Regions from separate parts of the Serratia sp. C2(1) genome, predicted to be linked through region 1. Evidence: predicted binding sites of a transcription regulator. Region 1 holds the regulator's gene; the other holds the start of a gene.
What was found. The regulator LexA, encoded in region 1, represses DNA repair genes until DNA is damaged. The targets are predictions, from matches to a motif close to TNCTGTATGTACATACAGNA.
Positions count from the first base shown of each region.

Region 2: the regulator LexA is predicted to act here: its motif matches at 8,300-8,319, upstream of dinB (DNA polymerase IV).

Region 1 is NZ_JAZFBA010000003.1:315,304-327,372, reverse strand. It holds gene plsB (glycerol-3-phosphate 1-O-acyltransferase PlsB) at 1-1,616, opposite strand, end outside; gene V2S86_RS19575 (diacylglycerol kinase) at 1,766-2,134, shown strand; gene lexA (transcriptional repressor LexA) at 2,254-2,862, shown strand; gene dinF (MATE family efflux transporter DinF) at 3,080-4,417, shown strand; gene V2S86_RS19560 (CsbD family protein) at 4,736-4,945, shown strand; gene zur (zinc uptake transcriptional repressor Zur) at 5,065-5,577, opposite strand; gene V2S86_RS19550 (anti-sigma factor family protein) at 5,763-6,521, opposite strand; gene V2S86_RS19545 (RNA polymerase sigma factor) at 6,518-7,018, opposite strand; gene V2S86_RS19540 (tetratricopeptide repeat protein) at 7,053-7,586, opposite strand; gene dusA (tRNA dihydrouridine(20/20a) synthase DusA) at 7,790-8,800, shown strand; gene pspG (envelope stress response protein PspG) at 8,957-9,175, shown strand; gene V2S86_RS19525 (quinone oxidoreductase) at 9,480-10,463, opposite strand; gene dnaB (replicative DNA helicase) at 10,644-12,068, shown strand.
Region 2 is NZ_JAZFBA010000001.1:3,217,502-3,229,570, reverse strand. It holds gene V2S86_RS15155 (Na(+)-translocating NADH-quinone reductase subunit A) at 51-1,400, shown strand; gene V2S86_RS15150 (NADH:ubiquinone reductase (Na(+)-transporting) subunit B) at 1,404-2,645, shown strand; gene V2S86_RS15145 (Na(+)-translocating NADH-quinone reductase subunit C) at 2,635-3,429, shown strand; gene V2S86_RS15140 (NADH:ubiquinone reductase (Na(+)-transporting) subunit D) at 3,422-4,051, shown strand; gene nqrE (NADH:ubiquinone reductase (Na(+)-transporting) subunit E) at 4,058-4,654, shown strand; gene nqrF (NADH:ubiquinone reductase (Na(+)-transporting) subunit F) at 4,670-5,893, shown strand; gene V2S86_RS15125 (FAD:protein FMN transferase) at 5,894-6,925, shown strand; gene nqrM ((Na+)-NQR maturation NqrM) at 6,933-7,160, shown strand; gene V2S86_RS15115 (glycerophosphodiester phosphodiesterase family protein) at 7,198-8,094, opposite strand; gene dinB (DNA polymerase IV) at 8,334-9,395, shown strand; gene V2S86_RS15105 (DcrB-related protein) at 9,525-10,016, opposite strand; gene V2S86_RS15100 (OmpA family protein) at 10,030-11,862, opposite strand; gene V2S86_RS15095 (GlcNAc-transferase family protein) at 11,856-12,069, opposite strand, start outside.

The sequences.
Region 1 (12,069 bases):
AGCGAACGCTGGCGTGAGGCCAGCAGCGCCGTGGAACACAGGTTCATGGCATTGGCGGCGGCCGCGTTGTTGATGCGTACCATAATCTTGGCCGCCAGGTCGTTGACCGTTGGCGTCAGCCAGCTTGGACGTTGGGCTTCGATCGGGTCAATCGATTCGCGCCACTGCGGCACGTTCTGGTTCAGGTAGGCGGTCAACGGCAGCGGATCGCCGAAGTTGACGTAACCCTGACCGAGATTGCGCAGTTTGCGCAGGCCGCGCAGCATCTGCAACAGGCTCTCTTTTTCCTTGGTCGCACCGCGCAGTTCTTTGGCGTAGGTACCCACTTCCATCACGTGTTCGTAACCGATGTAGATCGGCACCAGCGTGATAGGGCGAGTACCGCCGCGCAACATTGCCTGAATGGTCATCGACAGGGTGCCGGTCTTCGGTTCCAGCAGGCGTCCGGTACGGGAACGGCCGCCTTCGACGAAGTATTCCACCGAGTAGCCGCGGGTAAACAGCTCGCCGAGGTATTCGCGGAACACCGTCGAGTACAGCTTGTTGCCTTTGAAGGTACGACGAATAAAGAACGCGCCCAGGCGACGGAAGATCGGCCCGGCCGGCCAGAAGTTGAGATTGATGCCGGCGGCGATGTGCGGCGGCACCAGACCCTGGTGATACAGCACGTAGGACAGCAGCAGGTAGTCCATATGGCTGCGGTGGCACGGCACATACACGATCTCGTGGCCGTCCTGCGCCAGCTGGCGCACGCGCTCGGCATTGGTGACGTTGATGCCCTGATACAGCCGGTTCCAGGTCCAGCTCAGCACCCGATCGGAAAGACGCACCGTTTCGTACGAGAAATCGGCGGCGATCTCTTCCATCAGCGCAATGGCGTTCTGCTGGGCCTTTTCATGGGAAATTTTCTTGCTGCGCGCTTCGTCTTCGACCGCTTTTTCGATCGCTTTGGAGGCCAGCAGCTTATTGAACAGATCCTGACGGGCCGGCAGGCTTGGGCCGACGGCGGCCAGACGTTGACGCGAGAAATGCATGCGCGCCACGCGTGCCAGTTTCTGCGCGATAGTTTTGTCCGTGCCGTGTTCGGTCGCCATTCGGCGCAGCGAAACGGTGTTGGAGAAACGCACGAAGCTGTCGCGGCCCAGCCACAGCACGGCGAAGAATTTCTGGACGCCGTTCAGCAGGCGCAGATGCGGCGTGCCGTGACCTTCGCGGCCAGGGGAACGGCCAAACATCACCGAAACCGGCAGCATCTGAATATCGAGATCCGGATTGCTGCGGTGCAGATCCAGATAGTCGTGAAACAGTTTGACCGACTCTTCTTTCGGCGTGTAGTAGCGGAACACGCGCGGGCCGTCGTGAATAAACACGTGGCTTGGCAGTACGGTGCCGTCTATCTCCAACGGATTGAGGGGATCGGGCAAATCCTGCGCCAGGCACTGGGTGCGCAGCGTCAGTAAATCCGCCTTGGAATTATAAGGTAAAACATACAGAATCGGCCGTGAGGGATCCAACCCTAACTCCGTGACCGGATCTGAAGGGATAACCTTACTTCTTACCAACAATTTGAGTGGTAAATTCAATAATTTATAATAAATTTTACGCCAACCTGACATAACAACGTGAAGCCTCTTGTTAGCAATGCGCCGCAAGCATACCAGAAACCGGGTAGCAGATCTGTGGTGTTGGAAAACCGGGAGCCGGGAGAGTTTCCTGACCCAAGCTCTATAATTATGACTTACCTCTGTGAAAGGCACTAAAAAACATGGCAAACCAAGCAACCGGACTGACCCGTATTATTAAAGCCGCCGGCTATTCCTATAAAGGGTTTTCTGCTGCCTGGCAGCACGAAGCCGCATTTCGCCAGGAACTGGTGGCGACCGTGCTGGCTATCATACTGGCGATCTGGCTGGATGTGGGTGCGATAGCGCGCATTTTGCTGATCGGCTCGGTGCTGTTGGTGGTGGTCGTCGAGATGCTGAACAGCGCGATTGAAGCCATTGTCGATAGGGTGGGCACGGAACACCACGAGCTTTCCGGCCGCGCGAAAGATATGGGGTCGGCGGCGGTAACGCTGACGATCGTCCTGGCGCTGTTTGTCTGGGGTTCTGTACTGTGGCAGCACTTTGCCTGAGTGGAATGCCCGGTTGCGGCGGGGGCGCTAATCCCTGATTTTTATTCATTCTTCGGTTCCCAAGGCGCGCTTACCTGTATATACTCACAGCAAGACTGTATAAACAAACAGGGGGCGGAATGAAAGCACTAACTACCAGACAACAAGAAGTCTATGATCTGATTCGCGATCATATTTCGTCAACTGGCATGCCGCCAACGCGCGCCGAGATCGCCATGCGTCTGGGGTTCCGTTCGCCAAATGCTGCAGAAGAACACCTGAAAGCGCTGGCGCGCAAGGGCGTGATCGAGATCGTCTCCGGCGCTTCGCGCGGCATTCGCCTGCTGATGGAAGATGAAGAAGGTTTACCGCTGATTGGCCGCGTGGCCGCCGGTGAACCGCTGCTGGCGCAGCAGCATATCGAAGGGCACTATAAGGTGGATCCTTCCCTGTTCAAACCGAGCGCGGATTTCCTGCTGCGGGTCAATGGCATGTCGATGCGTGATATCGGCATTCTCGATGGTGATCTGCTGGCGGTGCATAAAACCCAGGACGTGCGTAACGGCCAGGTGGTCGTGGCGCGTATTGAAGACGAAGTCACGGTCAAGCGCCTGAAAAAAAACGGCAATGTGGTCGAGCTGCTGCCGGAAAACAGCGAATTCCAGCCTATCGTGGTCGATCTGCGTCAGCAGAATTTCACCATTGAAGGCCTGGCAGTCGGCGTGATCCGCAATGGCGACTGGATTTAACCCACCCGCCAGAACGTCGTCTCCTGATTTAAATCGCCCCAGTTCTGGGGCGATGTCATTTCTAATTCAATGTAATACCCAATAGATTTCAAGGCGCAGGAAGGCGGCCAGCGAGAGAATCCGCAGGAGCTTACTCAAGTAAGTGGCTGGGGTGAGCGCGCGTAGCCAACACATCTGCACCTTGAAAGATGAAGGGTATCCACGGGAACATTTCACTATGCGCCTGCTTTCTGCCTTCACCAGCGATACTGATAAAGCCCTATGGCGCCTTGCGTTGCCCATGATCTTTTCCAATATTACCGTCCCGCTGCTTGGGTTGGTGGATACTGCGGTGATTGGCCACCTGGAAAGCTCCACCTATCTGGGCGGCGTAGCTATTGGTGCCATGGCTACCAGCTTCCTGTTTATGCTACTGCTGTTCCTGCGCATGAGCACTACCGGCCTGGCGGCGCAGGCGCTCGGTGCGCAGGATCCGTCGGCACTGGCACGCGCTTTTATGCAGCCGCTACTGATGGCGGTATTGGCCGGGTTGGCCATCGTATTGCTGCGCCATCCGCTGATCGATGCAGCTCTACAGATTGTGGGCGGTGATGGCGCAGTACTGGAACAGGCGCGGCTTTTCCTCGAGATCCGCTGGCTAAGCGCGCCGGCAGCGCTGGCCAATATGGTGATTCTGGGCTGGCTGCTTGGGGTGCAATACGTGCGTGCGCCGGTGATCTTGCTGATTGTCGGTAATCTGTTGAATATCGTACTGGATATCTGGCTGGTGATGGGGTTGGGCTGGAACGTGCAGGGGGCGGCGATAGCCACCGCCATCTCTGAATACGCCACGTTGTTGCTGGGGCTGTGGCTTACCTGGCGGGTGATGCGCATACGCGGCATTGCCGCACCGATGCTGCGCCGGGCCTGGCGCGGTAATCTGCGGCGCCTGTTGGCACTGAATCGCGACATTATGCTGCGTTCATTGTTGCTGCAAGTGTGTTTTGCTTCACTGACCATCTTCGGCGCCCGGCTGGGCGGTGACGTGGTGGCGGTAAACGCGGTGCTGATGAATTTACTGACTTTCACCGCCTACGCGCTTGACGGTTTTGCCTATGCGGTAGAAGCGCATTCCGGCCATGCCTATGGCGCCCGCGACGACAGCCAACTGCGCAAGGTGTGGCGCGCGGCATGTCGCCAGGCCTGCCTGGTGGCGTTGGCCTTTGGGGTGGTGTATGCCGTTGCCGGGCAGCATATCGTGGCCGCGCTAACCTCTTTGCCGGAACTGCGTACGCTGGCAAGCCATTATCTGCCGTGGCAGGTGGCGCTGCCGTTGGTCGGTGTGTGGTGCTATCTGCTGGACGGCATGTTTATTGGCGCCACCCGCGGTGCAGAAATGCGCAACAGCATGGCGGTGGCGGCCGTCGGTTTCGGCCTGACGTTATTTACCGTCCCGTTGTTGGGCAACCACGGATTATGGCTGGCGCTGGCGGTGTTTCTGTCGCTGCGGGGCATTGCGCTGGGCTGGTTCTGGCACCGTCACCGGCTGCACGGCACCTGGTTTGCGGTACGATAAGTCAGTGATCTTTACCGATAATCAAGTAATTTATCTTATGTTTTTATTTATATTTGCTTACATATTTCAAAGCGTCGTCCCATCTGGGTAGCGCCTTGTTTGTTGGCGTGTTTTTCTGATTTATAGTTTTTTAATGGGTTTTTATTCTGGTTTTTGTTATTTTTTCGTTATCTGCGTCTACACTTAATCATGTGGCTGGCTAAATGAATGGGGGAGTGGCATCCCTTTGGTTGGTAGCAATAGACCATAAAAATTGCTTGGTTAGATGCCCAGTCAGCACAGTGTCAAACTGATTTAACACAGGTTAACGGAGAGACTATGAACAAAGATCAAGCTGACGGTAACTGGAAACAGTTCAAAGGGAAAGTGAAGGAACAATGGGGCAAGCTGACCGATGACGATTTGGCGGTCATTGAAGGGAAACGCGAACAGCTTGTCGGTAAAATCCAGGAACGTTATGGCTACCAGAAAGAGGCGGCCGAGAAAGAAGTTAAGTCCTGGGAAGACCACAACAAGTATCGCTGGTAGCGAGCAGGGCCACAGCGGATGGTGGCCGTAAGCGACTGACTGTAGCCGGCCCGGCGTTTTTCATCCCCTCAACGCCACGGCCGCAGGTACAGGGAAGTGCCTGACCAACCCCGCATAATTTATTTCTTCTTGATGGCGATACTGTGATCGTGCTCGCCGCAATCATGCTTGCTGTCGCAGGCCTCAACCTCAACACAGCCTGAACACAGGCCATGCGCTTCCACCACGCTGTGACGCAACACAAAACCCGACTCTTTCGCCAGCTTTTGCAGCGTCTCCTCGACCCCTTCGGTGGTGCGTTCAGTCACCTGAGCACAGCGATCGCAGATAAACAGCGCGGAGGTATGCATCGGTTGTTCGAAGTGATGGCACAACACATAGCTGTTGGCTGATTCCACCCGATGAATAAACCCTTGTTCCAAAAGAAAATCCAGCGCGCGGTATACCGTTGGCGGTTTAGCCTGCGGTTCAGCCACGCGCAGCAGATCCAGCAGGTCATAAGCACTGATGGCACCGGGCTGTTGTGCCATCAGGCGTAACACTTCCAGCCGCTGCGGTGTCAGCCGCACATTGCGTTGCTGGCAGAGTTGTTCAGCCTGCGCCAGCAGCTTTTCCTGGGTGCTTGAGTTCATGGCAAATATCCCGGTACGTAAAAAAACCGATTTTACCATGATTAAGCGCAATCGCCGAGAGTCGCCCCCTTTTCCGCTGATAAGGAGCAACCTGATGCGGAGATACGGCTGGTGCGATGAAAAATGAGTGACCCTTCACGCGCTAGGCCGGCACCGGAGCGGTGGGCAAGCGTCGTGATCCCTCCTCAGCTGGACAGTGAACGTTGCAGGCGCTCCGCCAGCGTGGTCATCTCCGTCGCCGGATTATGGCCAATCAGCATAAAGCTGTGACTGCCATCGGCCCAATACACCACATTCATCCCCTGACGGCGTTCGCTTTGTGCGGCCTCCGGCTTGCCCGGTTGTTGAATAATGCACAGTGCCAGCGGGCCAAACCGGGCGTCCAGCCAGGTCAACTGAGCAATGCGACGATCGTCGTAAGCCAGCACACGGGCATTTTTCAGCTCTGCACCCCTCAATGCCAGTTTGGGCGCGGTGAGGGCAATGCCCAGCCGTTCGCCGGTGTGCTGCAACTGGCTGGCGAGCAGTGCAGGGGATCCCTCGAAGCCCGCCAGCGTTTCCGGGGTGTAGAGCGCCATATACTGCGCGACCAGGCAACGCCAGCTATCTTCCGGCTGGCTCGCTTGCTGCCAGGCGCGATCGCCCGCGACCCCCAGCGCCAGAAAACCGACGGCAGCGGCAATCAGGGCACGGCGGCTGATGCGGTGTTGTGGGGCTGGCGCGGCAAGTGGCCATCTGGCTTGGAGCCGTTGCACCGGCGCCTCATCCAGCAAAGGGGCGAACGCCTGTTTGAACGGCAGATTGCCGCGCTCCAGCAGCGACAAACGGTCGGCCAATGCCGGTTCATCGACCAGGCGCTGCTCCAGGCTGCGGCGCTGCTGGGGATCCAGTTGATTGTCCAGATAGGCGACCAGCAGTTCATCCGCAGTGTAGTATGAGCTCATGATCGTTCTCCTTTTAACTGCGGGGCGCGGGTTTGCAGCGCGCTGTCGTTCGCAAGCCGTAGACGTGCCGCTGCCAGGCGGCTCATGATGGTGCCGATGGGGACGCCGAGTACCTCGGCCGCCTCCCGGTAAGAAAGCTCCTCCACGTACACCAGGAATAGCGTATTGCGCTGCGCCTCCGGCAAGCGATTGACCCGCTGCATCACCTCATTGGCCCATATCGTCTCTTCCCCGTTTTCCTCGCCGGCCAGATCGTCGACGTCGACAAAACCCTGCCCCTGACGGATATGCCGGGCACGGACTTCGTTCAGCCAAATGGAATGCAGAATCGAAAACAGCCAGCGATCCATACGCGAGCCCAGAGTAAAGTGTGCGGCGCGCTCCAGCGCCCGTACACAGGTGGCTTGTACCAAATCGTCGGCGATATCCCGCCGGTGAGAGAGCACTAAACCATAGCGCCACAGGCGGGCAAGATACTGGCCGATTTCGTTGCGGATTGCGTCGCTGCTGATAATTGCCTCCGGCCTTACCCTAGGATTCGGGGTGGTGATCGATGGCTGCCGCCAGATCGCGATACTCTTCGCAACCGGTGCCGCACAGCGATTGGATCACGCCGAGTTGTTCTTTCGCCAGGTCCGGACGGCCTTTCACCATATAGGCCTCGCCCAGATATTCGCGGACTTTCGCGTAGTTGGGATCGATCGCTACGGATTTTAAATAGTAGCCGATCCCTTCATCCGTGCGCCCGAGCTTGCGGGTGGCGTAGCCCCGGTAGTTCAGCGCCACGGCGGTGTTGGGATTTTTCAGGGTGTTCAGCACGTCGAGGGCATCCTGATAGCGGCCGCTTTTTGCCAGCGCATAGGCGTAGTTCGCCCGATCGTTGTCGCCGATCATGCTGCTTTTATCCACCATGCAGGTCTTGGTTTTTGTGTCGTATATCTGGCCTTTCGGGCAGGTTGGCGTGGTTTGGCCGCTGTCGTCGCCCCCCATTGCCAGGGCCGCGCCGGAAAACAGCGCAAAGCCGGCAATAGCGGTCAGCAACAGGCGTTTAACGAAACTGTTCATGGTTTTTTCCTCATTGGAAGGGGGACGAATTGCCCCCTTGGCGAGAGAACACTTGAAGCGGCGTTTTTATTCGTTTTTTCTTTTTCTTTTTGGCCTGATGGCACGGCGGTTTTCCCAACGCCGCCGATTGTCGTTATAATAGCCGTTTGCGGCAGTACGCCGTTCGTTGAATCCCAGACAGATCAGGTAGCCAGTAACTCAGCATGACGACAGACAACCACGCCTCAAAATATGCCGCCAATCGTTTCTCCATTGCGCCGATGCTCGACTGGACCGATCGTCATTGCCGTTACTTCCATCGCCTGCTGACCAAAGAAACGTTGCTGTACACCGAAATGGTGACCACCGGCGCGATTATTCACGGCAAGGGCGACTACCTGGCCTACAGCGAAGAAGAACACCCGGTGGCGTTGCAGCTGGGCGGCAGCGATCCGGCTGCGCTGGCGCACTGTGCCAAACTGGCCGAACAGCGCGGCTACGACGAGATTAACCTCAACGTCGGTTGTCCGTCCGATCGGGTGCAGAACGGCATGTTCGGTGCCTGTCTGATGGGGCAAGCGACGCTGGTTGCCGACTGCATCAAGGCGATGCGTGACGTGGTGTCGATCCCGGTGACGGTCAAAACCCGCATCGGTATTGACGACCAGGACAGCTACGAGTTTTTGTGTGATTTCATCGCCACCGTCGCCGGGCGCGGCGAGTGCGACATGTTTACTATCCATGCGCGCAAGGCCTGGTTGTCCGGCCTCAGCCCGAAAGAAAACCGTGAAGTACCGCCGCTGGACTATCCGCGCGTGTACCAACTGAAACGGGATTTCCCGCAGCTGACTCTCGCCATCAACGGCGGTGTGAAAACGCTGGAAGAAGCAAAGCAGCATCTGGAGCATCTGGATGGTGTGATGATGGGGCGCGAGGCTTATCAGAATCCGGGCATTTTGGCGCGGGTCGACAGCGAGCTGTTTGGTCGCCAGACCGAGGTCATGGACAGCGTGGCGATTATCGAATCGCTGTATCCGTATATTGAACGTGAGCTGTCGAACGGCACCTATTTGGGGCACATCACCCGCCATATCCTCGGCCTGTTCCAGGGCGTGCCGGGAGCGCGCCAGTGGCGTCGCCATCTGAGCGAGAACGCCCACAAACCGGGCGCCGATGCGCGCGTGGTGGAAGCTGCGCTGGATCTGGTACGTCTGCCGCGTACCGAAGTGGCGTAATACACAAAGAATTTGACTAACAGTTAGTCTTTTTCATCAGGCATTCAGCACTCTGCTGTTTGCCTGCTTTTGTATTTCAATTGCTTATCTTTCCCGCCGTTCTGGCACGCATCTTGTAATACTCCTGCAGAGACTTTGTTTTGCGAAGGAGCAATCATGTTAGAACTCTTCTTTCTCATTGGCTTTGTAGTGATGCTGATGGTGACCGGAATTTCGCTGCTAGGCGTGTTCGCCGCGTTACTGGTCGCGGCGGCGTTTATGCTGCTGGGCGGCCTGTTTGCGATGGTGATAAAGCTGTTGCCCTGGCTGATTTTGGCGGTGGTGGGCGTCTGGATATACCGTTCGATGCAGAAGCCGCAAATACGTCGTTACTGATTTTTTGTCGATTAATCAGACAGTCACGCTGAAATTTGCGTAACGAATTCATCATGAATGCGGCGACGATCACACCTTGGCGTTTTAAATGCGAATGCGGCACATTAAGCGTGTTTTTCGCGTTTAGGGGCTGGTAGGATGTTTGTCGATGCAGCGATGCGACCTATTTCATCACCGCAAGAGACAATATTACCCAATACGAGCGTTGCTGAAGCAACCCCTGTCTCTGGCGGACTCTGCTCTACCCCTACAAATGCAGTAATAGAAAGGGCTCCTTGCGGAGCCCTTTTCTTTTGCCTGGGGATCAGGGGATCAGCAGGCTCGAACCGCTGGTGTTGCGGCTTTCCAGCACCTCATGCGCACGCTGCGCATCGGCCAGCGCAAACTTTTGCTCATCTTTTACGTCGACCTTGATTGCGCCGCTGCCGATCAACGAGAACAGCTCATTGCTGGCGAATTGCAACTCGTCGCGGGTAGTGACGTAACCGTTAAGCGAAGGGCGGGTGACGTACAGCGAACCTTTCTGGTTCAGCAGTGCCAGATCGACGCCGGTTACCGGGCCGGAGGCGTTGCCGAAACTGACCATCAGCCCACGGCGTTTCAGGCTATTGAGTGACGCCTGCCAGGTACTTTGGCCCACCGAATCGTACACCACGCCGACTTTTTCGCCCTGCGTCAGTTCAGCCACCCGTTGGGCGATATCTTCTTTATGGTAATTGATGGTCGCCCAGGCACCGGCGCGTTTAGCCAGTTCAGCTTTTTCGTCGGAGCCGACGCTGCCGATAAGCTTTGCGCCGAGCGCCTTGGCCCACTGGCAGGCAATCAACCCGACGCCGCCTGCGGCGGCATGGAACAGAAACACTTCGCCCGGCTGCACTTCATGGGTTTGGCGCAGCAGATAATGTACCGTCAGCCCTTTCAGGAACGAGGCAGCACCCTGCTCAAAGCTCAGGTTATGCGGCAGGATCGCCACTTTCTCCACCGAAACATTGTGAACGTCGCTGTAGGCGCCGAGTGATGACTGGGCGTAAACCACACGGTCGCCCGGTTTCACCGCGCTGACGCCGGCACCTACCTTGATCACCACGCCGGCCGCTTCGGTGCCCAACCCGCTTGGCAGGCTGGCGGGCGGGTAGAGACCGCTGCGAATATAGGTATCGATGTAGTTGATACCGATCGCCTTATTCTCAACCTGGACCTCACCGGGTGCCGGATCGATAGGCGTAAAATCAACGTATTGCAACACTTCCGGGCCGCCGGTGGCGGAGAATTGAATGCGCTTTGCCATTTCATTGCCTCATTGGGGTGTCTGATTTCACCCTACGCGTTTTAGTATTGACGATCCAGTTTAGCCGGGCGCGGATTGATACCTTTTTTGCATCGGTTATGCCGCGGGAATCACAGATAAAAATCACGTATACTCTCGCGTCAGGATTCTCCATTCGCAACCGGATAAAGAATACGCTTCATGGCAGGAAAAAAACCAACCAACAAAACTTACGCGGACGACGCCAGAGATCGCCCCCGAGATCGCCAGATGGAAGGGCTGAAGATGCCGCCACATTCGCTGGAGGCGGAACAGTCCGTGTTGGGCGGTTTGATGCTGGATAACGAACGCTGGGATAACGTATCGGAACGCGTGGTCTCCAACGATTTCTTCAGCCGTCCGCACCGCCTGATCTTCACCGAGATGCAGCGGCTGTTGGAAATGAGCCGGCCTATCGACCTGATCACCCTGTCAGAATCGCTCGAGCAGCGCGGTGAACTGGATTCGGTGGGCGGTTTCGCCTATCTGGCCGAGCTGTCGAAAAACACCCCAAGCGCCGCCAACATCGGCGCTTATGCTGACATTGTGCGTGAACGTGCGGTCGTACGCGAAATGATCTCGGTAGCCAACGAGATCGCCGACGCCGGTTACGATCCGCAGGGCCGCAGCAGCGAAGATCTGCTCGATCTGGCCGAGTCGCGGGTATTCCAGATCGCGGAAAATCGCGCCAGTAAAGATGAAGGCCCGAAAGGTATCGAGCGTATTCTGGAAGACACCGTTTCGCGTATCGAACAGCTGTATCAGCAGCCGCACGACGGCGTTACCGGGGTAGACACCGGCTATCAGGATCTCAACAAGAAAACCGCCGGTTTGCAAAAATCGGACCTGATCATCGTCGCCGCCCGTCCTTCGATGGGGAAAACCACTTTCGCCATGAACCTGTGCGAACACGCCGCCATGACGCAGGAAAAGCCGGTGCTGATCTTCAGCCTGGAGATGCCCGGCAACCAGATCATGATGCGTATGCTGGCGTCGCTGTCGCGCGTCGACCAGACGCGTATTCGTACCGGCCAGCTCGACGACGAGGACTGGGCGCGTATTTCCAGCACCATGGGCATTCTGCTGGAGAAGCGCAATATGTACATCGACGACTCCTCCGGCCTGACACCAACCGAAGTGCGTTCCCGCGCACGCCGTATTTTCCGCGAGCATGACGGCCTCAGCCTGATCATGATCGACTACCTGCAGCTGATGCGCGTGCCGGCCCTGTCCGACAACCGTACGCTGGAGATCGCCGAAATTTCCCGCTCGCTGAAGGCGCTGGCGAAAGAGCTGCAGGTGCCGGTGGTGGCGCTGTCGCAGTTGAACCGAAGCCTGGAGCAACGCGCCGACAAACGCCCGGTCAACTCCGACCTGCGTGAGTCCGGCTCCATCGAGCAGGATGCCGACCTGATCATGTTCATCTACCGTGACGAGGTTTATCACGAGAACAGCGACATGAAAGGGATTGCCGAAATTATTCTGGGTAAGCAGCGTAACGGCCCGATCGGTACCGTGCGCCTGACCTTTAACGGCCAGTGGTCGCGTTTCGATAACTACGCGGGGCCACAGTATGATGATGAATAAT
Region 2 (12,069 bases), on a different contig from region 1:
CCTCTGGGGCCGGTAAGACGTGTAAACCTAGTCAACATCGTATAAATCCTATGATTAAAATCAGAAAAGGGTTAGATCTGCCCATTGCCGGAGCTCCGGTTCAGGCGATTCAGGACGGCCCACCAGTTCAGCATGTTGCCCTGCTTGGGGAAGACTACGTCGGCATGCGCCCTTCCATGTTAGTGCAGGAAGGCGATACCGTTAAGAAAGGCCAGGCGCTGTTCGAAGATAAAAAGAACCCCGGGGTTTTCTTCACGGCGCCCGCCAGCGGGCGCATTGCGGCAATCAACCGCGGTGAGCGCCGCGTGTTGCAGTCCGTGGTGATTGCGATAGAAAACGGTGGTGACGAGCAACTTGAGTTCGCTCATTATCCGGTCGCCGAACTGGCGGAGCTGCCGCGAGAGCAGGTTGAAGGCGAGCTGATCGCCAGCGGCCTGTGGACCGCGCTGCGCACCCGCCCTTTCAGTAAAACGCCGCGTCCCGGCAGCACCCCGCGCGCCCTCTTCGTGACCGCCATGGACAGCCAGCCATTGGCCGCCGATCCCCTGGTGATCATTGCCGAACAACGGGAGGCCTTTAACGCCGGGCTGGCGGTGTTGGCGCGCCTGACCGACGGCAAGCTGCACGTTTGCCATGCCGCAGGTGCGAATCTGGGCAAACAGCCTGGCGCGCAGATAACCTACAACGAATTCGCCGGCCCGCATCCCGCCGGGCTGGTGGGCACCCACATTCACTTCCTCGAACCGGTGAGTTTGAAAAAAACCGTTTGGCATATCGGCTATCAGGACGTCATCGCCATCGGCACGCTGTTCACCACCGGCCATCTCGACACCCGTCGGGTGGTGGCGCTGGCCGGGCCGCAGGTGGAACAGCCGGTGCTGCTGCGCACCCGGTTGGGCGCCAGCATTGAACAACTGACCGCCGGCCGCCTTAAAAGCGGCGAGAACCGGGTGATTTCCGGTTCGGTGCTGAGCGGCACTCATGTCGCCGGCCCGAATGCGTATCTCGGCCGTTTTCACTCGCAGGTTTGCGTGCTGCAGGAAGGGCGTGATAAACAGCTGTTCGGCTGGATCGCGCCTTCGCCGGACAAATTCTCCATTACCCGCACCACGCTGGGTCACTTCCTGAAAAATAAGCTGTTCGCCTTCTCGACCACCACCCACGGCGGCGAGCGCGCAATGGTCCCGATCGGCAACTATGAACGGGTGATGCCGCTGGACATTCTGCCGACCCTGCTGCTGCGCGATCTGCTGGCGGGCGATACCGACAGCGCGCAGGCGCTGGGCTGTCTGGAGCTGGATGAGGAAGATCTGGCGCTGTGCACTTTCGTTTGTCCGGGCAAGTATGAATATGCGCCGGTACTGCGCGACGTGCTGACCAAGATTGAGCAGGAAGGATAACCGATGGGCCTGAAGAATTTTTTTGACAAGATCGAGCATCACTTCACGCCGGGCGGCAAGCTGGAAAAGTGGTACCCGCTGTTTGAAGCGACTACCACGGTGTTTTACACCCCCGGTCTGGTGACGCGCGGCGCTTCGCACGTGCGCGACGCCATCGATCTGAAACGCATGATGATCCTGGTATGGCTGGCGGTATTTCCGGCGATGTTCTGGGGCATGTATAACGTCGGCCAGCAGGCCATTCCGGCGCTGCACCATCTGTACAGCGGCGATCAACTGCAGCAGGTACTGGCGGGCGACTGGCATTACCGGCTGGCGCAATGGCTGGGGGCGTCGCTGACGGCGGATGCCGGCTGGGTCAGCAAGATGGTGCTGGGCGCCTGCTACTTTATGCCGATCTACGCCGTGGTGTTTATCGTCGGCGGTTTCTGGGAAGTGCTGTTCGCGGTCATCCGCAAGCATGAGATTAACGAAGGTTTCTTCGTCACCTCGATTTTGTTCGCGCTGATTGTGCCGCCAACGCTGCCGTTGTGGCAGGCGGCGCTTGGCATCAGTTTCGGCGTGGTGGTGGCGAAAGAGATTTTCGGCGGCACCGGGCGCAATTTCCTCAACCCGGCACTGGCGGGGCGCGCTTTCTTGTTCTTCGCCTATCCGGCGCAGATCTCCGGTGACCTGGTGTGGACCGCCGCCGACGGCTTCTCCGGTGCGACGCCCTTGGCGCAATGGAGCGTGGGCGGAGCGCACAGCCTGAGCAACGTAGCTACCGGCCAGTCGATCAGTTGGATGGACGCCTTCCTCGGCAACATCCCAGGTTCGGTCGGCGAGGTCTCCACGCTGATGATCCTGATTGGCGGTGCGATTATCCTGTTTGGCCGCGTGGCCTCCTGGCGCATCGTCGCCGGCGTGATGCTCGGCATGATGGCTACCGCCTTCTTGTTCAACAGCATCGGCTCCGCCACCAACCCGTTGTTCGCCATGCCGTGGTACTGGCATCTGGTGTTGGGCGGTTTTGCCTTCGGCATGATCTTTATGGCCACCGACCCGGTTTCCGCCGCTTTTACCAACAAGGGAAAGTGGTGGTACGGCATCCTGATTGGCGTGATGTGCGTGTTGATCCGGGTGGTCAACCCGGCCTACCCGGAAGGCATGATGCTGGCGATCCTGTTCGCCAACCTGTTCGCGCCGCTGTTCGATTATCTGGTGGTGCAGGCCAACATCAAGCGGAGAAAAGCCCGTGGCGAATGAATCTAAAAACGACACTATCGGCAAAACGCTGCTGGTGGTGCTGCTGCTGTGTCTGGTGTGTTCGGTGGTGGTGGCGGGTTCCGCCGTCGGCCTGAAGTCCAAACAGCAGGAGCAAAAGCTGCTCGACAAGCAGCGCAATATCCTCGACGTGGCCGGCCTGTTGCAACCGAAGATGGAAGGCGATCAGGTCAAGGCGCTGTTCACCCGGCGTATCGAACCGCGCCTGCTGGATTTGAACAGCGGCGAGTTCGTGGCGGGCAATGCGGCGGCGTTCGATCTGGCCGCTGCGCTGCGCGACGATGCCAAAAGCGTCGCCTTGTCGGCGGCCGATGATCCGGCCGGCATCAAGCGCCGCAGCAACCGGGCGGAGATCTATCTGGTGCGCGATAGCGGCGGGGCGGTGAACCAAATCGTGCTGCCGGTCTACGGCACCGGTCTGTGGTCGATGATGTACGCCTTTGTGGCGCTGGGGAGCGACGGCAACACGGTGAAAGGCATCACTTATTACGATCAGGGGGAAACCCCGGGCCTGGGCGGCGAAGTTGAGAATGCCGGTTGGCGCCGGCAGTGGGTTGGCAAAAAGCTGTTTGATAACGACGGCAAGCCGGCGATCCGCGTGGTGAAAGGCGGGGCGCGCCAGGGGGATGAGCACGGGGTGGACGGTTTGTCCGGCGCCACGCTGACCTCCAACGGCGTGCAGCACACTTTTGATTTCTGGTTGGGCGAGCAAGGTTTTGGCCCATTCCTGAAAAAAGTTCGTGAAGGAGCGCTGAAAAATGGCTGATTCCAAAGAGATTAAGCGGGTCCTGCTCGGGCCGCTGTTTGACAACAACCCGATAGCCTTGCAGGTGCTCGGGGTGTGTTCCGCGCTGGCGGTGACCACCAAGCTGGAAACGGCGGTGGTGATGACCATCGCGGTGACCCTGGTCACGGCGTTCTCCAGCTTCTTTATTTCCCTGATCCGTCACCATATTCCGAACAGCGTGCGCATCATCGTGCAGATGGCGATTATCGCCTCGCTGGTGATTGTGGTCGATCAGCTGTTGCGCGCCTATGCGTTCGAGATTTCCAAGCAACTGTCGGTGTTTGTCGGCCTGATCATCACCAACTGTATCGTGATGGGGCGCGCCGAAGCCTACGCCATGAAGTCGCCGCCGATTGAAAGCTTTATGGACGGTATCGGCAACGGGCTGGGTTATGGGGTGATCCTGGTGCTGGTCGGTTTCCTGCGCGAGCTGATTGGCTCGGGCAAGCTGTTTGGCATTCCGGTGCTGGATACGGTGCAGAACGGCGGCTGGTATCAGCCGAACGGCCTGTTCCTGCTGGCCCCGAGCGCGTTCTTTATCATCGGCCTGCTGATTTGGGTGCTGCGCACCCTGAAGCCTGCACAGATCGAAAAGGAGTAACGGCCGATGGAACATTATATCAGCCTGTTTGTGCGCGCAGTGTTCGTCGAGAACATGGCATTGGCGTTCTTCCTGGGGATGTGTACCTTCCTGGCGGTGTCGAAGAAGGTGTCGACCGCCTTTGGTCTGGGCATCGCCGTGACCATCGTGCTCGGCATCTCGGTGCCGGCGAACAACCTGGTCTACAACCTGGTGCTGCGCGATGGCGCGTTGATGGAAGGCGTCGATCTGAGCTTCCTCAACTTCATTACCTTTATCGGCGTGATCGCGGCACTGGTGCAGATTCTTGAGATGATCCTCGATCGCTTCTTCCCGTCGTTGTACAACGCACTCGGCATTTTCCTGCCGCTGATCACCGTGAACTGCGCCATTTTCGGCGGCGTGTCCTTTATGGTGCAACGCGACTACAACTTCGCAGAGTCGGTGGTGTACGGCTTCGGCTCCGGCACCGGCTGGATGCTGGCGATTGTCGCGATGGCGGGGATCCGCGAAAAACTCAAGTATGCCAATGTCCCCGCAGGGCTGCGCGGTCTGGGCATTACCTTTATCACCACCGGGCTGATGGCGTTGGGCTTTATGTCCTTCTCCGGTGTTCAGTTGTAAAGGCGGGAAGAATCTATGGAAATTATTTTAGGCGTCGCGATGTTTACCGGCATCGTTATGGTGCTGGTACTGCTGATCCTGTTCGCCAAATCAAAGCTGGTGAACACCGGTGACATCGCGGTGGAAGTTAACGGCGATCGGGGCAAGAGTTTTAATGCGCCGGCGGGCGACAAGCTGTTGAACATGCTCTCCAGCCAGGGGATCTTCGTGTCCTCGGCCTGCGGCGGTGGCGGCTCCTGCGGCCAGTGCCGGGTGGTGATTAAAGAGGGCGGCGGCGATATCCTGCCGACCGAACTTTCGCACATCAACAAGCGTGAAGCGAAAGAAGGCTGCCGCCTGGCTTGCCAGGTGAACGTGAAGCAGAACCTGAAAATCGAGCTGCCGGAAGAAATTTTCGGCGTGAAGAAGTGGGAGTGCGAGGTTATCTCCAACGATAACAAAGCCACCTTTATCAAAGAGCTGAAGCTGAAAATCCCCGACGGCGAAGACGTGCCGTTCCGCGCCGGCGGGTTTATCCAGATCGAAGCGCCGGCCCACGACATCAGCTATGCCGATTTTGACGTGCCGGAGGAGTACCGCGGCGACTGGGACAAGTTCAACCTGTTCCGCTACCGCTCGACGGTGAACGACACCACGGTACGCGCTTACTCAATGGCGAACTACCCGGATGAAAAGGGCATCATCATGCTCAACGTGCGTATCGCCACGCCGCCGCCGCGCGCGCCGGACGTGCCGCCGGGCATTATGTCCTCCTATATCTGGTCGCTGAAGGCTGGCGACAAGGTGACCATCTCCGGGCCGTTCGGCGAGTTCTTCGCCAAAGACACCGACGCCGAAATGATCTTTATCGGCGGTGGTGCCGGCATGGCGCCGATGCGCTCGCATATTTTCGATCAGCTCAATCGCCTGAACTCGAAGCGCAAAATCACCTTCTGGTACGGTGCGCGTTCGCTGCGTGAAATGTTCTATGAGGATGATTTCAATCGGCTGCAGGCGGAGAATGAAAACTTCACCTGGCACGTGGCGCTTTCCGATCCCCAGCCTGAGGATAACTGGACCGGCTACACTGGCTTTATCCATAATGTTCTGCTGGAGAACTATCTGAAGCACCACCCGGCACCGGAAGACTGCGAGTTTTATATGTGCGGCCCGCCGATGATGAACGCGGCGGTGATCAATATGCTGAAAGAGCTGGGTGTCGAAGATGAAAATATCATGCTGGATGACTTTGGTGGCTAAATGCGCATAGGGGCAATGAAGGGCTGGATGACGGCGGTGGCGCTGGGTGCCACGTTGTTATTGACCGGTTGCGGGCCGGAGCAGGTGAATCTCGATGGCAAAACCATGGGGACGTCTTATTCGATCCGTTATGTCACCGGTGACGACACGCCGTCGGCGGCCAGAATACAGGCGGAGATCGACAAACGCCTGGAGTTGGTGAACGATCAAATGTCCACCTACCGGCCAGGCTCGGAGCTGAGCCGCTTCAACGCCAGCCGCGAGGTGGGCAAACCCTTCCCGGTATCGGCCGCGACCACCGAGGTGGTGCTGGAGGCGCTGCGCATCAACCGCGTGACCGACGGTGCGCTGGACGTGACCGTCGGGCCATTGGTCAATCTATGGGGCTTTGGCCCGGAAGGGCGACCGGACAAGGTGCCGAGCGCTGCCGCATTGGCACAACGCCGCGCCTGGACCGGCATCGACAAACTGTCGGTGCAGGGTAATGCGCTGGTGAAACACATCCCGGAGCTGTATGTCGATCTCTCGTCCATCGCCAAAGGCTATGGCGTGGATGTGATTGCCCAGTACCTGCAATCGCAGCAGGTGAAAAACTACATGGTGGATATCGGCGGTGAGGTGCGCACCCGTGGCCACAACGGCGAGCAGAAACCCTGGCGTATCGCCATTGAACGGCCGACGGCCGGCGTGGAGCAAAAAGCGCAGTTGGTGATCCAGCCGGGGGAGATGTCGATCGCCACTTCTGGGGATTATCGCAACTACTTTGAGCAAGATGGCGTGCGCTACTCGCACACCATAGATCCGATCACCGGCCGGCCGATCCATCATCATCTGGTTTCGGTCACCGTACTGAGCCCGACCTGCATGGCCGCCGACGGCCTGTCGACCGGGTTGAACGTGCTGGGGCCGGAGCGCGGTATGGCGTTGGCCAACCTGATGGGGATCCCGGTGTTCATGATTGTGAAAACCGCCAACGGATTTGAAGAGCGCTACTCTGAGGCGTTTAAACCCTATCTGAAAAAGATCTTGTGAGGCCGCTATGTTGACGGTATTTATCGCCACCTTCGTGCTGTTTCTGTTGGTTATCGGCGGTATGTCGCTGGGCTATGTGTTCAAACGCAAAAGCCTGCAGGGCAGTTGCGGCGGCATCACTGCGTTGGGGATGGAAAAGGTCTGTGACTGCCCGGAGCCTTGTGATGCGCGCAAGAAGCGCGAAGCCAAAGCGGCGTTGCGGCGGCAACAGTTGGAAAAACACCGGATCATCTGAAGACGAGGGGCGCAAGTGGCGCCCCTTTCTCTATCGGTCACTTGGCCTTGCGGAAGTCTTTCGCTTCGGCCGGTGAGTTGACCATCACTCCATCGGCCCCCAGCACCAGTGCCTGCCGGTATTCCGCCGCTGAATTGACGCCGAACAAAATGATATGCGCCGGGCCTTGCGAACGGAAACAGTCGATCGACTCTTTATCCCAGGTCAGAAACGCTTTCGAGCGCCCTTCGCCCAACGTGTATTTCTCCACCACTTCCACTTCACGTTTCAGCTCCAGCCCGTACCAGCGCGGTTGCTGATTATCCGCTTTCAATTCGCACTGGTGCGCCATGGTGACATTGGCCAGCAGGGTGCGGGTGTCGTCGCGGCTTTCAAAGCGTTTGATCTGCGGCGGCAGCGCTTGCAGGTATTTGGCATCGGTAGAATATACGCGGGTGCGGTTCAGGCTGTCGGTCTTCTCCAGCGTTGCCAGCAGCGCTTTGCCAAATTGCGTCGGATCGGCGTCCGGCGATTTGATATCCAGATAGAAGGTTACCTTGGGGAAAGCCTCCAGGATCTCGTCCAGACGCGGGATACCTATGCCTTTGCCGCGAAACGGATGCGTTTCACCTTTTGCGAATGACCAGCCGGCATCCACTTTGGCCAGTTGATCGGCAGTATGGGCGGAGACCGGCCCCTGCTCGTGGGTCAATGTTTTGAGATCGGAAGGGCGGTACAGCACGATCGCGCCGTCTTTAGATTGCTGTAGCGTGACCCAAATGGCGTCGGCGCCATTTTTCAGTGCGGTTTCAATGGCGATGCGGGTGTTTTCCGGCGCGTCTGCGGTGCCGCCGCGGTGGGCGATAATGGCTGGAGCATGGCCGACAGCGGCGCCCGCCGCCAGCGAAACCAGCGACAGCGTGGAAACCAACAGCAAATGGGAAAACCTGATCATGCGAGATACCTTTTATGCTATACCCGCCGTCTTTCGAGCCGCAGCCTTGTGAGCCGCCACATGGAATCCATAGGGTATAAGGATGAGAGAGCCTGAGTCAGCGGAAATCATACTATTGAAAAATTAAGCTTTTTTAACAACGCGGAAATATCTGGCGCAAACGCCGTTTTCTCCATGTCTGCCGAGTCTTGAGCTTTCAATTATTGGCTGTATACTTATACAGTGTTATTGGAGGCGCGATGCGTAAAATCATTCATGTCGATATGGACTGCTTCTTCGCGGCGGTAGAAATGCGCGACGATCCCAGCCTGCGCGATATTCCGTTGGCGATCGGCGGCAGTGCCGACCGGCGCGGGGTGATCAGCACCGCCAATTATCCCGCACGCCGCTATGGCGTGCACAGCGCCATGTCGACGGCGATGGCCTTTAAACTGTGCCCGCACCTCAAGCTGTTGCCAGGCCGCATGGCGGCGTACAAGGAAGCCTCGTTGCACATTCGCGAAATCTTTGCCCGCTACACCCCGCTGATTGAACCGCTGTCGTTGGACGAAGCCTATCTGGATGTGACCGACTGCACCCAGTGCAATGGCTCGGCGACGCTGATTGCCCAGGAAATCCGCCAGGCGATTGCCGAAGAGCTTAACCTCACGGCCTCTGCGGGCATCGCGCCGATCAAGTTCCTCGCCAAAATTGCCTCGGAGCTGAACAAACCGAACGGACAATACGTCATCACGCCGGCGCAGGTGCCGGCTTTTTTGCGGCAACTGCCTCTGAGTAAAATCCCCGGCGTGGGCAAAGTGACCGCTAAACGGTTGGAAGAAGTGGGGCTGATCACCTGCGCCGACGTGCAGCAGTACGATCTGGCGCTGTTGCTCAAGCGTTTCGGCAAATTTGGCCGGGTGCTGTGGGAGCGCTGCCAGGGAATAGATCAGCGTGAAGTCTCGTCGGAAAGGCTGCGTAAATCGGTGGGGGTGGAACGCACGTTGGCGGAAGACATTCATGATTGGGAAGACTGCGAGGCGCTGATCGTCGACAAGCTCTATCCCGAGCTGGAAATGCGGCTGCGCAAGGTGAAACCGGATCTGCATATCGCGCGGCAGGGCGTGAAGCTGAAGTTTCAGGATTTTCAGCAGACCACTCAGGAACACGTTTGGCCGGTGCTGAATAAAGAAGATTTGCTCAACGTGGCGCGGCAGGCATGGCGTGAACGGCGAGAAGGCCGTGGCGTGCGGTTGGTCGGCTTGCACGTAACGCTGCTGGATCCGCAGCTTGAGCGGCAACTGTTACTGCCGTGGGAATAACAATGGGCAAATCGTACATTCTTCTTTGATAAGCCAGGGAGAATGACGAGGCTAAGCTGTCGGCTATTGAGATATTCATAATGACTGCTCCAGGCCTTTTTTGGGCTTGGAGCAGAGCGGGGGGAAGACTCAACTTTCGGCGCTGATTGGGGCTTCTACAGGGATAAAGCTGTTGATAATACGTACATAATGCTTGCGCTGTGCTTCGGTAAAATCATTGTTTGCCGCCAACGTAAACACCAACAGTTTGCGAGAGTCCGGGTTGAGCTGTGGGTGCCAAGGCAGCGTAATGATGGACGAGACCTGCCGAACCCAGCCGCCGTCCTCCAGAAATTTATTGGCGGTCTGCAGCACGGGCAGTTTAGCCGGGCCAATTTCATGTTGCAGGTTTTTTCCTTCCACTTCGAATCCCGGGACCGAACGTTTCATTTTCTCCCACTGTTTTTCGCAAAAGTCATCTACGGTCTGATCGGTTTCCAGCCTGGCGCGGTTAATCAGAATGTTGTAGGGGTTATGGTCGTCGTCCATATAACGAAGAATATTAATCGACTGATCCTCAAGATGATCCAGCGTCACGAAAGTGCCTTCATTAATGGGGTAGGTCATTGATTTCTTGCTCATAAGTGAGTTTCTCTTAATCCTTATAGGGCTGTGTAGATAACGGAATGATCTCGACGCGGCGGTTTTGCGCACGTCCTTTTTGGGTGTCGTTACTGGCTACCGGGCGGGAGTTTCCTGCGCCTTCAACGATGAACTGACTGGCTGACAGGTTGCCATGTTCAACCAACCAGTCCCGAATGACCCGGGCTCGCTCGGTTGAAAGCGCCAGATTGACGGCGGCGGATCCCGTATTGTCTGAATGGCCGATGATGAGGAACATTTGTTCTGGGGCGCGAACCATCTTTGGCACTATTTCAGCGAGTATCTTTTCGCTATCGGGCATCAGGTTGCTGCTGCCATTTTCAAACAGCGGTGCGCTGCCACTCAATGTGTACTGGGTGACGTCAGAGGCCGGAGTGGGCTCCTTGAAACGTGTTCGAAAAGGGTTTAGCTGGGTCAACTGGTCACGTATTCCCCCCCAATGTGGCCCGTTGTAATAAATCAATCCGCCAGCCAGGCAAGCGAACAGAACCAGGAGTGCGGTGATTTTCGGCCAGCGTCGACGGGAGGGCTTTAATGCAATGATCGTCGGAACCGCTCCGGGGGGCGGAGGAGGCGGTGTTTCCACAATCGGCGGGAGGGGAATAACAGGCAACGGAGGCAGGGCAATTGAAGCGGAAAGGCCCGGCAGAATACTGTACTTCTCCGCAAGCCAAAGGGACCATGCACCGTGGCGGATGAATCCTTGCCCGTGGTCGGCCAACGTAACGCCGGCGAGATCGAGCTGTGTACTGTCAAACATCGTTTGCAGAACATTCATTATCCGACTTTCGGCAAGCCAGGCTACGAATGTAGAGCCCAGCGCGTGTCGCTGTATGGCGTAAATATCGTTGCCATCATCGCCGGCATCAAGCTCGTCAATAAGCCCAACAAGGCGGGGCTCCAGCTTCAGATCCCCGTAGGGAGGAGCTGCTAAACCGCCGGTCCAGATTGCTCCATCGGGATCGTGTGGATAACGCTGTTGGCTCAGGCGCGTATACAACCCCAGCATGCACGGCAAGTGCTCGGGAAGTCGCGTAGAAGCAAAGGCATATTGCCACGCAGTAATTTGTTCAATCATGATCCCGTTGTTTTGAAATCCGTCGGCAAGCAGCGGGAAAAAGGCGAGGGTAGCCATCGAGCTGTGGCTTTCCTTCAAATGCTCGAGTCGTTTAACAAGTGAAGTCGCGTGCTCAGCGACAACCCAAACAATCCCGCTGTCGTTGCTTGTGGAAAGGTCAGATTGGCTAAACCATTTACCGGCAAACGGCCCAATAACACACACCATCAGGCGCGGCGAAGCCGGGAGCGTATCGCTTGGTGTTCCCCAGAGGGTGGTTTCTGATTCCGGTGGCGCGAAGCTGGGGCGAACGCGGGAAAAGTAACGGGCACGGGAAGCTGAGCGTAGCGAAACCAAGGTTTCAGTTTGCCCTTCTACCTGAATCAGGAGCGTCAGTAGTTTCCAGGCGTAGCGGAACATCACGTCGCTGTCGGTCTTCAATAAGACCTCCAACTGAGCGGGTAATGAAAGGGCCTCTTTACTTTCGTTGTAGCCGTAAAAGTAGTGCATCAGCGAATAACGTTGCCAGGATAAGGAGTTATTCTGCGGGTCGTTGGTGAGACGTTTGTCGAAATAACCGCACAAGGCTTGGCAGAGCGCTTCGCTCTCTGTCTGCAGCTGGTTTTCCGCCAGTAGGGCTTTATTGAGCTGCTCTATCAACGAGGTTAGCTTGAGCTGGAAATCTGCGGCGGAGGGAATGATTCCGTCGAAAGAGAACAGGGTATCGATCCCAATCAGCCTGCAAAAAAAGGTTTCGCTTTTCACCATGCTTTCTCCGTGATAGCACCCCAGCCGGACGCCGTAGACCACGGGCATAGCCGTATGACGGCGGGGTGAACCGTGCTGGCGGTTTTGAATTCGATTGATAGGGTTAGCTCGTCATTGGGCGATTTTTTCCGTAACGTCTCAAGTTCCTCGATGCCCAGCGTGCGCTTATACAGCAGGACATTTTGCCCGTTATAAACGTTCAGGTGC